3 regions of the Corticicoccus populi genome follow, and region 1 is predicted to be linked to each of the others. Evidence: riboswitches for the same ligand, from Rfam matches in the RefSeq annotation. Region 1 holds a riboswitch; each other region holds the start of a gene.

The links. Region 1 has a riboswitch for thiamine pyrophosphate ahead of ACFSX4_RS00920 (ECF transporter S component). Riboswitches for the same ligand answer to the same signal wherever they lie in the genome.
Region 2: another riboswitch for thiamine pyrophosphate. It lies ahead of thiD (bifunctional hydroxymethylpyrimidine kinase/phosphomethylpyrimidine kinase); the one in region 1 lies ahead of ACFSX4_RS00920 (ECF transporter S component).
Region 3: another riboswitch for thiamine pyrophosphate. It lies ahead of tenA (thiaminase II); the one in region 1 lies ahead of ACFSX4_RS00920 (ECF transporter S component).

Annotation. Positions count from the first base shown of each region.
Region 1 is NZ_JBHUOQ010000001.1:157,181-161,436, forward strand. It holds gene ACFSX4_RS00910 (ABC transporter ATP-binding protein) at 1-138, shown strand, start outside; gene ACFSX4_RS00915 (ABC transporter ATP-binding protein) at 131-1,951, shown strand; TPP riboswitch at 2,002-2,092, shown strand; gene ACFSX4_RS00920 (ECF transporter S component) at 2,162-2,743, shown strand; gene ACFSX4_RS00925 (ABC transporter ATP-binding protein) at 2,747-4,153, shown strand; gene ACFSX4_RS00930 (energy-coupling factor transporter transmembrane component T family protein) at 4,146-4,256, shown strand, end outside.
Region 2 is NZ_JBHUOQ010000003.1:233,610-237,865, reverse strand. It holds gene thiE (thiamine phosphate synthase) at 1-66, opposite strand, end outside; gene thiM (hydroxyethylthiazole kinase) at 56-841, opposite strand; gene thiD (bifunctional hydroxymethylpyrimidine kinase/phosphomethylpyrimidine kinase) at 845-1,642, opposite strand; TPP riboswitch at 1,772-1,879, opposite strand; gene ACFSX4_RS09470 (LysM peptidoglycan-binding domain-containing protein) at 1,963-2,769, opposite strand; gene ACFSX4_RS09465 (single-stranded DNA-binding protein) at 3,096-3,716, opposite strand; gene ACFSX4_RS09460 (YwpF family protein) at 3,901-4,256, shown strand, end outside.
Region 3 is NZ_JBHUOQ010000001.1:822,923-827,178, forward strand. It holds gene ACFSX4_RS04330 (DNA alkylation repair protein) at 1-1,084, shown strand, start outside; gene ACFSX4_RS04335 (tetratricopeptide repeat protein) at 1,168-1,698, opposite strand; gene tenA (thiaminase II) at 1,793-2,461, opposite strand; TPP riboswitch at 2,538-2,637, opposite strand; gene chrA (chromate efflux transporter) at 2,738-3,937, opposite strand; gene ACFSX4_RS04350 (PadR family transcriptional regulator) at 3,964-4,256, opposite strand, start outside.

The DNA.
Region 1 (4,256 bases):
GAGTCAGCAGACCGGGTACTGCTGCTTGAAGACGGTGAAATCAGTGCTGTCGGTACGCACAGTGAACTGTTAAATTCATCTGGTTTATATCAGAAAATTTATGCGTCACAGACAGAAGGGGGTCATATAGATGAATGAAAAAATACGCAGGCCTTTCGGCTACGAACCTCTTCTGGACAAAGAATCACTCGGGCGGAAAAAACGCAGGGAAGATGAGAAGGTCAATGATATCTGGGGCACTCTGAAACGTTTATGGATATTTATGAGAGGAGAGAGAAAGCTTCTTTATTTCATAATATTCTTGGTCATTATTACCAGTATCCTCAGTATTACGGGGCCGTTTCTTGTCGGTTACGTAGTGGATAATTATTTAATTGCCGGGGAGTTCAATGGCCTTTTCAGGATACTGATGATTCTGTTATTCACTTATGTGTTTTTATCAGCGACACAATTTGCCGCAGCATACTTAATGGTCGGTCTCGCACAAAGAACAGTATTTAACTTAAGAGCACGTCTATTCTCCCACATGCAGACACTGCCTGTAACATTCTTTGACAAGCTGCAGCATGGTGAATTGATGAGCCGAATGACCAATGATATTGAAACCATTTCACAGACAATGAACTCATCATTCATACAGTTTACAACGAGTGTTGTGACTCTAATCGGTACGGTCAGTGTCATGATTTATTTGAGCCCGTTGTTGACTTTAATGACACTGACAATCATTCCGATTCTGATTTTCGGTGTCACTTATGTGACGAGAAGAACCGGACCGCTTTATAAAATGCGTCAGAAACGAACCGGCGAACTGAACGGATATATTGAAGAGATTGTCTCCGGCCAGGAAATTGTGAAAGTGTTCTCGCAGGAACAGCGTGCGGTCGATAATTTTGAAGAACGTGCCAAAAACCTGCAGCATGTGACGTTCTGGGCGTTTTTATATTCAGGGTTTATCCCTAAAATTATGAACATGCTGAACAACATCAGTTTCACAATTGTCGCGGGTGCCGGCGGGTTATTGGCCATTTATTCCGATGGTGTGATTACGATTGGAACGATTGTGATCTTCGCAGAATTTGCGAGACAGTTCACCCGGCCGCTTGCTGACCTTTCCAACCAGTTTAACCAGGTGCTGTCGGCACTTGCCGGTGCGGAACGGGTATTCGGCATTATCGATACCGAGGCGGAAGATGATTCCGGATCAGCGGCGGATAAAGTCATTGATGGGAAGATTGACTTTAAGAATGTGTCATTTTCATATGAGAAGGACCAGATGAAGCCGACAATTAAAGATTTGTCATTTTCGATTGCGCCGGGAGAATCAGTGGCACTGATTGGTGCAACAGGTGCCGGAAAAACTACGATTATGCAGCTTTTGTCACGCTTTTATGAAGTGGACAGGGGCGAAGTGATGGTGGATGGTGTGAACATTAAAGACTATGTGAGAAGTAATATTCGTTCACAGACAGCATTTGTGCTGCAGGATCCGTATTTGTTTGAGGCATCGATTAAAGAAAACATTCGTTACGGAAAGCTCGATGCGACAGATGAAGAAGTCAGAGCGGCGGCAGAGGCTGCGAATGCGCATGACTTTATTATGCAACTTGAATCAGGCTATGATACGGTACTTGAACTGGATGAAGGGTTCATTTCCCAGGGGCAGAAGCAGCTGATTTCCATTGCCCGCGCGTTGATTACAGATCCCGCCATACTGCTTTTGGATGAAGCGACATCGAGTATTGATACAGTGACGGAACTGAAAATTCAGGAAGCACTTGAACGTCTGATGAAAGACAGAACCAGTATTATTATTGCGCACAGGCTGAATACGATTAAAGCCGTGGACAGAATATTTGTGCTTGAGCACGGCGAAATGCTTGAAAGCGGCACTGAGCGGGAACTGATTGAAAAACAGGGCCGTTATTACGATATGATTAACGGGAATTAACTTCACAAATCCCTTCTGATGTATTATGCTGTATATAACTGAATAATTAACACAACCACTGGGGGTGTCCGAAAGGACTGAGAGTTACCCTTATTACCTGATCTAGATGATACTAGCGTAGGGAAGTGGCATATTAATTGTAGATGATAATATGCACACCGCCCGCGGTGTGTTTTTTATTTGGGAAAATATAGTTAAGGAGTGTTTATATTGACTCAAAGAAGAGGATTAACATTAACTGATGTGTTAATCACAGTTGTAATCGGTTTGGTTTTCGCAGTGATTTATTCGGTGTGGGGTGCGGTGTATACCGCCCTTCAGCCGCTCGGTCTACATTTAAATGAACTGGTTTACGGCATGTGGTTTATCGCAGCGGTCGTTGCATATTTAATTATCAGAAAGCCGGGTGTTGCGCTTCTCGCGGAATTTGCAGCAGGTGCAGGAGAGACGATTGTACTTCTGCAGTTTGATACTGTACTGATTGTTTATGCGCTCTTACAGGGACTTGCATGTGAAGTGATCTTCCTCCTTGTCAAGTATCAGTCTGCATCTATGCTGACAGCAGTGACAGCAGGTGTTGCAGCAGGTCTCATTACAATACCGATTGACTGGTATTACGGTTACCTCGGTCACTTGGAAACATGGAATGTGGTGCTGTTATTTTCACTGAGACTTTTAAGTGCAGCACTGATTGCGGGGGTACTCGCACATTTAATTTATCAGGCGCTCAGTAAAACCGGCGTAATTAAACTCGTCGGCAGACGGAGTGACAAGGATTATGAAGGGTTGTAGACCGTGACTGTTGAAGTTAGAAATTTACGTTTGAAATTCCCTGAAGCAGACTCACGGCAGTTTACGGATTTAAGTATTTCAATTGAAGACGGAGAGAAAGTACTGCTCCTCGGCCCCTCGGGGTCCGGGAAAAGCACGCTTTTGAATGTGCTCGGCGGAATTATTCCGCGCACTGTAGATATACCACTTAAAGCGGATGTGTTGAATGCAGCAGAAGCGGCATATGTTTTTCAGGACCCGGATTCACAGTTTACGATGCCGTCGGTGGCGGAGGAGCTTGCATTTGTGCTTGAGAACAGGCAGGTCAAAAAAGAAGATATGCTCCCGCTGATGACAGAGGCACTCAAGAAGGTCGGCCTCGGAATGATTTTAGACCGTACAGTCAACAGCCTGTCAGGCGGCCAGAAACAAAAACTTGCGATCGCATCCTGCCTCCTGCAGGACAGCAGTACACTGATGCTGGATGAACCGACCAGTATGCTCGATGAATCATCGGTGAAATCATTGTGGGAAACGGTGCAGAATGTCTGGGAAGAGAAGACAGTAGTGATTGTTGAACACCGGGTGGATCATATATGGGATAAAGTCGACCGTGTCATATTAATGAACGGACAGGGTGAACTGATTGTGGACAGCACCCCGAAGGATGTATTTGAAAACCATTTGGAATTACTGTTTGAGTATGGTGTATGGCATCCGGCCTCATGGCGTCATGCACCGGAATTCCCGCTCTTTGAACGCAGTGGAGACGTACTTTTAAACGTACGAGATATGACTGTATCCCGTACTGGAAACACACTTTTGCACATTGACAATTTAAATATCTATAAAGGTGAATGGCTCACTTTAGAAGGCGAGAACGGGACAGGGAAAACCAGTCTCCTTCTTGCCCTTATGAAATTAATCAAGTCCCGGGGTGAAGTTACAGCAGGCGGTAAACGGATTAAAAAGACAAAAGACATTTCCGGCTTCATGTATCCTGTGTTTCAAAACCCCGAGCTTCAGTTTATTACGAATAAAGTGTTCGATGAGATTTTTATCAACCTTGAGATGCATGATGACAGGGATGTCGCCCGTCAAAAGACGACTGAACTTTTAAAGGATATGCATCTGGATCATGTCAGTCACCTGCATCCGCTTGAAATTTCAACAGGCCAGAAAAGGCGTCTGTCTGTGGCAACTGCTGCAGGCGGTGTACCTGAGATAATTATTTTGGATGAACCGACTTTCGGTCTGGATCAGAAACTCACCTTCCGTTTCATAGAAATGTTTCACCGTCTGGTACAAAATGGAACGACGATTATTATGATTACGCATGATGAAGAAATTAAAAAGAGATATCCGATGCGGCGTCTTTTAATCTCAGACGGCAGACTTTATGAACATGAAGGAGGCGGTACAGATGCTTGATGTGATTAAAGGGAGAATGACGTTTATTGACAGAGTCAATCCCATCACAAAAATAACAGCCTCTGTGATGCTGTTTATCCTTGTTGTCTTTACCCACAATCCA
Region 2 (4,256 bases), on a different contig from region 1:
ACCGAGTCCAATCTCTGATGAAGAAATAAAATATATTCTTAACTGTTTTTTTATATTACTCCGCATCACTAAACACCTTCTGTCCATTAAAAATCGTATCATCATTCAAATACAAATGGTCAATCAGCGTTGTTCTGAACGATCCGGGTGCCGGTGCTTTCAGTTCTGCCACAGCAGATTCCGCACATAAATTAAAATAACTCACTGCATTGATGACTGCCTGCTGCAGTGTATCCTCAACTGCAATAAATGCTGAAACTACTGCGCCAAGCAGACATCCTGAACCAGTAATATTTTCAAGCATCTTGTGACCGTTACGCATCGTTACTGTACCTTCACCGGATACAAAAGAATCCGTTTCCCCTGTCACAAGAACCGGAATGTTCAGTTTGTTAAAGCACATCTCTCCTATTTCTGAAGTCTCTGTTTTTTCCGTTGAATCAACGCCGCGGGATGAGCCTGTACCGCCAGCAAGTGCAAAGATTTCACCCGCATTCCCTTTAATGAGCGCGATATCATGTGACTGAATTAATTCATCCACCAGATTCTTTCTAAATTCAGAGGCAGCATAACCAACAGGGTCAATAACTACAGGCACATTATAATTATTGGCTGCTTTAATCATTTCGTGCATCAAATCTTTTTTTTTCATATCTGCAGTCCCTATATTAACAAGCAGTCCGCCTGCAGCTTTCATCAGTGATTCTGCCTCACTTTTTTCACCGCTCATAATCGGCGAGGCACCGAGTGCTATCATACCATTGGCGGTAATATCTTTCACAACATCATTCGTAATACAGACCACTAAAGGCGGTGTGTTTCTTAATTTTTCAACTGACATATATCATTCTCCTTTATAACTGAAATGATTCACCGGACCATTCCCTTTTCCGATCCCCGGTGTGTTTTTTATCGCATTTGTAATATAATTTTTCCCCGTTTTAAATGCGCTCTCCAGTGATTTTCCTTTGGCAATTTCTGCAGTAATGACCGCTGAAAACGTACAGCCTGTTCCGTGTGTATGATTCGTATCAATTCTCTCGGAAGATAAACGCTGAACATGCTCTTTTGTAAACAAATAATCAACCGCATCTCCCTTTAGATGCCCGCCTTTTATGATGACACTCTGTACCCCGAGGTCATTAATAAATATCTTGGCTGCACGGTTGATATCTTCCTCTGTTTTAATCGAAAGACCACTCAGACGCTCTGCCTCAATAATATTCGGCGTAATACAAAGTGCTGTCTGTATCAGATGATCTCTCAAATAATCAATCGCTTTATCATCAATCAGATTATCTCCGGATGTTGCAATCATCACCGGGTCAATCACATAGGGAATACGGTATTTTTCAACAAATCCCTTTATTACTTCCATCATATCTGCAGTCGCAATCATCCCTGATTTCATTGCATCCGGCAGTTCATCATCAAATATGCTGGTCAATTGGGCATTTAAAAAATCAACTGGAATATTATATACATCCTGCACACCTAAAGTGTTCTGTGCCGTCAAAGACGTCACTGCAGACATCCCGTAAACCTCTCTTGAATGAAATGCTTTAATATCAGTCAGAACGCCTGCCCCGCCGGTAGGGTCTGTGCCCGCAACAGTCAGCGCTATCGGAAATTTTTTACTCATTACTGCCACTCCTTTATTTTTGAATGTATATACTTACAATTTACAGAATTCCACAAAAAAACCATTTCCGGACAATCATCCTGCGGAAATGGCAATGCTTCGTCTGAAAACAGTATAAAATTATACAGCTTTCATCACTCACCACATTCCATCCGCTAGTATTACCTAGATCATGTTTCATAAGGGATCAGTCTTTATCACAGACTATCTCAGCAAGTTGCACCCCTAGTGGTATTCATATTTATTTAATTTAATACTATATTTTGATATTAAAGATGTCAAACAAAAAAAGGCACAGAATCACTGTGCCCTGAATCATATTATAATCTCTGTCCGCAGACAGGCCAAGGCTGTGCGCCCCTTTGTGAATAAAGAATTTCTGCTCTTTTTGTCTGTTCAGCTGCTGAAGCCTGGGACGGCAGACCTGAACCGCCGACTGATCTCCATGTCTGAACATCAAATTGATAAAGTCCGTGGTATAAACCGTTGGCACTTACCACACCCGGATTCCCGCCGGATTCACATGCAGCGAGTGCGCCCCAGTTCTGACCGCTGTTTGAAGCAGGCTGTGTTGACTGATTTTCAGTTTTAGGCTGCACTTTTTCAGGTGCTGCTTCCTGTTCATTATTTTGATTTTCCGCAGCCGCTGCCGCAGGTGTTTCTTCAACTTCATTATCCTGCTGAGGTGCTGCTTCTTCAACTATGTCCTCTGATACTGCCTCTTTTGATACAACGATTTCTTTTCCTGAGAAAATTAAATCTGATGATAAATTATTCCAGCTTCTAATATCATTGACTGAAACATTAAATTTATCAGCAATAATGGATAATGTATCTCCTGCTTCAATAACGTAAACGCCGCCGTCAGCTTCGGCTTTTTCTTCTTTATTATCATTATCAACTTCAGGTGAAGGTGCTTCTTCACCCACATTAAGTATCTGGCCGGGAACAATTAAATCTGATGATAAGTCATTGCTTTCCTTTAACTGTTTTACACTGACACTGTTCTCAGCAGCAATTGCCGATAACGTCTCTCCCGCTTCTACTTTATGTTCCGATGCCTCTGCATTTGCTGCCAACGTTGCGGATACAGCTACAGCCGCACCAATTGATAATAATTTTTTCATTATAAAATTTCCTCCTGATATGTATGTTATCTGATTTATATTTTATATATTAATACTGCCGCTTCCGGCCGCTCTTTATGTACAAATAGTACTATATCAGATAAAAATATTTCATAGGTTACAATGATATGAAATGTCAGGAGGTCTTTTACAATTATATTACAGAATTATGTCTTTTTTATTTTCACGCCAAATCATTTGTACTTTTCCTGTATCTATTAAAATAATTCTGCATCCGTCATTTACGCAGCTAAACGGCGGGTGCAGAATGAGTGTGAGTGTATGAATAAGTGTATCAAGGGTAAAGGTATGACTGCAGATATTTATTAAACCACAATTTTCTCAGCATTGTTTTTACTGCCTGTTGATTTCTTATTGGACTTTTCTTCTTTGAGTGAATCATTTTTTAGTCCATTTTCATTAATTACTTCTTTTAATTGATCAAGATGTGTATCTTGTTCACTTGTAAATCGGGGTCTGAAATCCCCTCCCGCCCGAACAGGCATATCGTCAACTTGACTATCCATTAATGTAAGGACGCTCTTCTCCCCGATATAATCATAGCGGTTATATAAGTTGACGGCCTGGTTAATCATGTCGGACGGGTTTTTAACTTTACTGTTTGAAGATAATTTTTCAGGAACACATTTTATGCTCTCAGCCCATATCTCCATTCTGTAATCCTTTATACCGTCAGCGTCAGTGTGAACAGTTGTAGCAACCTGACCGCTGATGCAGATAATCTGTCCTCTGGAAAGCGCATCCAAAATACCGTTAAGCGTCTTTCCGAATGCCTTACAGTAAATGAAGTGAACTTCATGTTCTCTGTTACTGTCTCTCGGCACCCTCGTTGTAGCAATAATAAAAGAGTTTACACTGCTGTGTTCGTTTTGCGACACACAGGTATTTTGGATTAACTCTCCGACAAGCACTACTTTGTTCATCATGTTTCCACCTCCCTCCTGTATATAAGATATCCGCTTTAAAAAATCTCTGCAAATGACGACAATTGGATTTTAAGCGGATTTACTATACAATTAAAATACAGTTGTATTTACATAGAAGCGTTTCTTTTAAAATCGGAAGTAAATTTATTAAAAATGACTTTTTATAAATTTTTGGAGGTATCTAATGAAATCATTTAAGGTCGTCGACTTAAAAATTGCACAGGATAATAATTTTATTATTTTAGATGTGATTGATGGTATTATCATCAATAAAGAAACAAAAGAAGATCCGTGGCTGATAGAAGTGCAGACTTCTGAAGATTTTATCAGCCTGCTTGAATCACAAGTCGGAGATGAAATTAAGGCACTGGTTACCATTACCCGCCCCAACAATCAACCGGCACAATTCATTGGAAAATTCCTCGAGATTAATAAGCTTGAAGATTCAATTTCTATACTGTTCCTCGGGAACTTGATTGTTCAGGACCCTAACTATGCTGAGGATTTACTTGAAAATCTGATGAAGGAAGGATATACAGG
Region 3 (4,256 bases), 670 kb from region 1:
TTTAAGTGTTAAGGATGTTTATCCTTCGTTCGAAGTTGAACGGTTTGTTAATGACACGATAGACAACACCTGGCAGGAACTCAGTCTGAAAGCACGGATGCGCCGAATTACTCTAAATTTAGGAAAATACCTGCCTTCTGACTATGAAGAGGCACTCTCGGTCATTGATGCAGTCATTAAAAATCTCCCTGCAGACTTGAATGACTTTACTTTGATGTACTTTCCGGATTTTGTTGAGGTTTTCGGACTGGATGAACACCATTGGAATTTATCCATGGCTGCTCTTGAAAGGTATACTTCATCCTCGTCTGCTGAATTTGCTGTAAGACCATTTATCACAAACTATGAAGAGCGTATGATGGCTCAGATGGCTGTCTGGGCGAAGCATGACAGCGCGCATGTCCGCAGACTCGCCAGTGAAGGCTGCCGGCCCAGCCTGCCGTGGGGACAGGCACTTACCAGTTTTAAAAAAGACCCGACACCCATCCTTGGTATTTTAGAAGAACTGAAAAAAGATCCATCTCTTTATGTCCGTAAAAGTGTCGCGAATAATCTAAATGACATTTCTAAAACTCATCCCGAATTAGTTGCGGGCATCGCCAGAGACTGGTACGGTGAAAACGAACATACGGACTGGATTATTAAACACGCATGCAGAACCCTACTCAAAAATGGGAACAGAGATGTCCTCTCAATCTTTGGGTTTTTGGATTCCCGGCATGTGACTGTTAATGATTTTAAATTAGACAGCACATCTATTGCGATTGGTGACCGTATCACTTTTTCATTTGATATTGAAGCAGAAAAAGAAACTAAAATACGGATGGAATATGCCGTTTATTATGTGAAGGCAAATGGGAAACGAAACCGTAAAATATTCCAGATATCTGAGATTTCTTTAAAAGAAAATGAGAAAAAACACTACATTAAAAAACATTCCTTTGCAGATATGAGTACGAGAAAACATTATTCTGGCCTTCACGCCGTTACACTCATTGTGAATGGTGTGGAACAGGGCACACTGGACTTTGACGTCCGAAGTGAACAGCCTGTCAGAACTGAAACTCTAATTGATTCGATTTGAAACGTTCACACAATTATTAGGCTCATTAATTTACCCCCTGAAACAGTGAAATTCTGCTTCAGGGGGTATTATATTTAAACGTATCAAAATTCATCTTTCTTATCATAACTGTATTGTTCCGGATTCCAAGTGTCATCAATATAAGATGTATAATATTTTAAAGGTTTATTGTACTGGCTAATGTTTGAGTCATTCGTTGTATCCAGTAAATTATTTAATGTCACCTGCATGGCTTCTTTAAATTCTTGATTATTGTATAGAGCAATCGCATAAAATGTCTGAATTGCCCGGTTTTCCGGGAATTTTTTATATCCCTTTCTAAGCACTGATACGGCATATTCATATTGTCCGGTTAAACGATAAGAACTTCCAAGCCCTAATATACAGCCCTCTAAATCTGTCGAACTTAAATCCAGTTCAATGGCTTTTTCGTAAAACGGAATGGCATCCCATGTGTAACCGGTACTGTCAAAATTCACCGCTATATGATAATTAAGTTCCGGAGAATCATCGTAATCTTTTAACAGACTCAGCATTCTTTGCGTCGACTCTTCCCCTGAACCCTTTTTCCTTAAATCAATTGCTGCTTGTAAATGTTGTTCCAACCCTTCCATTACCAGCCACCTACTTTTTATATTTATCCAGGGAAAACAGTGGGTATTAAAATTTAACCCAAAATGTCCGCTTCATTTCACATCAATCCTGACTTTATCTCTTAGACAGCCAGTCCTCGAAAGTATAGGACATCTCCCAGAAATGCAATTCAAAATCTTTTGCGATAATAAACTGCTCTTTAACACTCTCTTTTTCCTTGTCATTCATGTCTTCAACAAGTGAATCCATTAAATCAATCATTTCGTTGGTTGAATCCTGGAACCAGTCTCCTGCATACATTTTGATCCAGTTTTGATAAATCTCAAGTTCCGGAACTGCATCTTCATTGACCTTTCCTATATCCGCATACAGCCAGTAACACGGCAGTATCGCAGCAATAGAATGTGCAAGACTACCGAACATCGTTGCCCTGTACAGATGGGATGTATATGCATAAGCAGTGGGTGCAGGTTTAAAATTTTTCATATCTTCTTCTGTTATATTTAAAATCTCAGCGTGCTCTTTATGTACTGTCAGCTCCGCTTCGGCAGTAAATCTCGCTTTATCAGCAAGCAGTGCAGTAATTTTAAAATCAGCAGCCTGAGATGCCGCAATGGCATGTATTTTGCCGTAATGTTTTAAATAATAAATATCCTGCAGAATATAATTTTTGAATTTTTCCAACGGCAGCGTCCCTTCCACAATCCCCTGCACAAAAGGATGATTCAAACTTTTCTCCCAGCTGACTTTAGTCGCCTCTCGTAATTCATCAGTAAATTTCATGAAAATCCTCCTATAATCTTATTTCCAAAGACTTTACAGGAGGATTATAACAGTCGGAGGGTATAATAATAATCCTCAACTGCTCACTCTACTTCCCTCCGCTGGTCTTAACCAATCAGGTTCCAAGGGTCTAAATCAAATTTATCTCAGCCTGTACGGCACCCCTAGTAGAAATATTAAATTTTTGTTATATATTATGCTATCAGAACTTCAAATTAAATCAAGGATAAGTATTCAAATTCTCTTTCATCTCATCCTTATCAAATAGGAATAAAGTTATAAAATGCCGAGAACTACCCCGCCGGCGGCACCTGTTATGACGATAACCCAAGGCGGCAGTTTAAAATAGACCAGCATGCTGAACAAAACTGCTGCGAATGCAAAATCAACAGGTTCTCTAATTGTACTCGTCCAAATCGGTTGATAAAAAGCTGCAATTAAGATACCGACAACCGCAGCATTGACGCCCATCAGTGCACCGCTCACTTTATTATTATGCCGTAAAACATTCCAAAACGGTAGAGCACCGATGATAAGAAGGAATGCCGGCAGAAAGATTGCGGCTGTTCCCAGTAATCCGATCTGCCACCCGCCGATAACTGTTCCGAGATATGCTGCAAATGTGAATAAAGGTCCCGGAACTCCCTGTGTCGCCCCATACCCCGCAAGAAAGGATGCTTCGCTTATCCATCCGACGGGAACCAGTTCCTGCTCAAGCAGCGGCAGTACCACATGACCGCCTCCAAAAACGAGCGCCCCTGCACGGTAGAAACTATCGAACAGTGCAATCCATTGGATGGAAGTAATATCTCTTAAAACCGGCAGCAGTATTAGTAATCCAAAAAACAAAGTCAGGCAGACACCGCCGACTGTTTTAGACACAGGAAAATGTATTTTAGAATGATGCTCTTTTACTTCATGGTTCTTATAAATAAAATAACCCACGATACCGGCTGCTAAAATAACAAAAACCTGAGAATAAACAGCATTCCACAACAAGATGACAACTAAGGCAGATAAGGCAATGATTTTCCTCTTTAAGTCCGGCGTTAAATTTTGAGCCATTCCCAATACCGCATGTGCCACTATTGCCACTGCGACTAATTTCAGCCCCTGAATAAAACCTGTTTCTGTAATGTTAAATTTCTGCAGAACCAGTGCGAATGCTATCAAAACAATGACTGAAGGGAGTGTAAATCCAAGGAAAGATATAAAGCCGCCCAAAACACCGGCACGGGCAACACCGATACCAATTCCCACCTGACTGCTCGCTGGCCCCGGCAGAAACTGTGACAGTGCAACTAAATCAGCATAACTCTTTTCATCTATCCACTTCTTCCTTCGTACATATTCCTCATGAAAATATCCAAGGTGTGCCACCGGACCGCCGAATGATGTAAGTCCGAGTCTTGTAGAAACGATGAGAATCTCAAATAAAGTACGGAAAGAAAATTGCTTCTTTTCGTTATCATTCATTGACTCACTCCCCTTCCTACGAGTCTTCAATCACTGATTTCCTTAAATAGTTCATATGCTTTTTCCCTTGCTTCTTCCAGCACCTGGATCCCTTTGTCAGTTGTCTGATAATATTTTCTGATTTTACCATTATTATTTCTTTCCTCTTTAATGAGCAGGCCGTCTGATTCCATCGAGTGTAAAATCGGATATAATGTTCCGGCACTGATACTGTATCCATGATTCTTTAACTCTTCCACCATCCATAATCCGTAAATCGGCTGTTCATCTGCATGATGGAGAATATGTATATGAATGAATCCGAGAAATAATTTGCGTA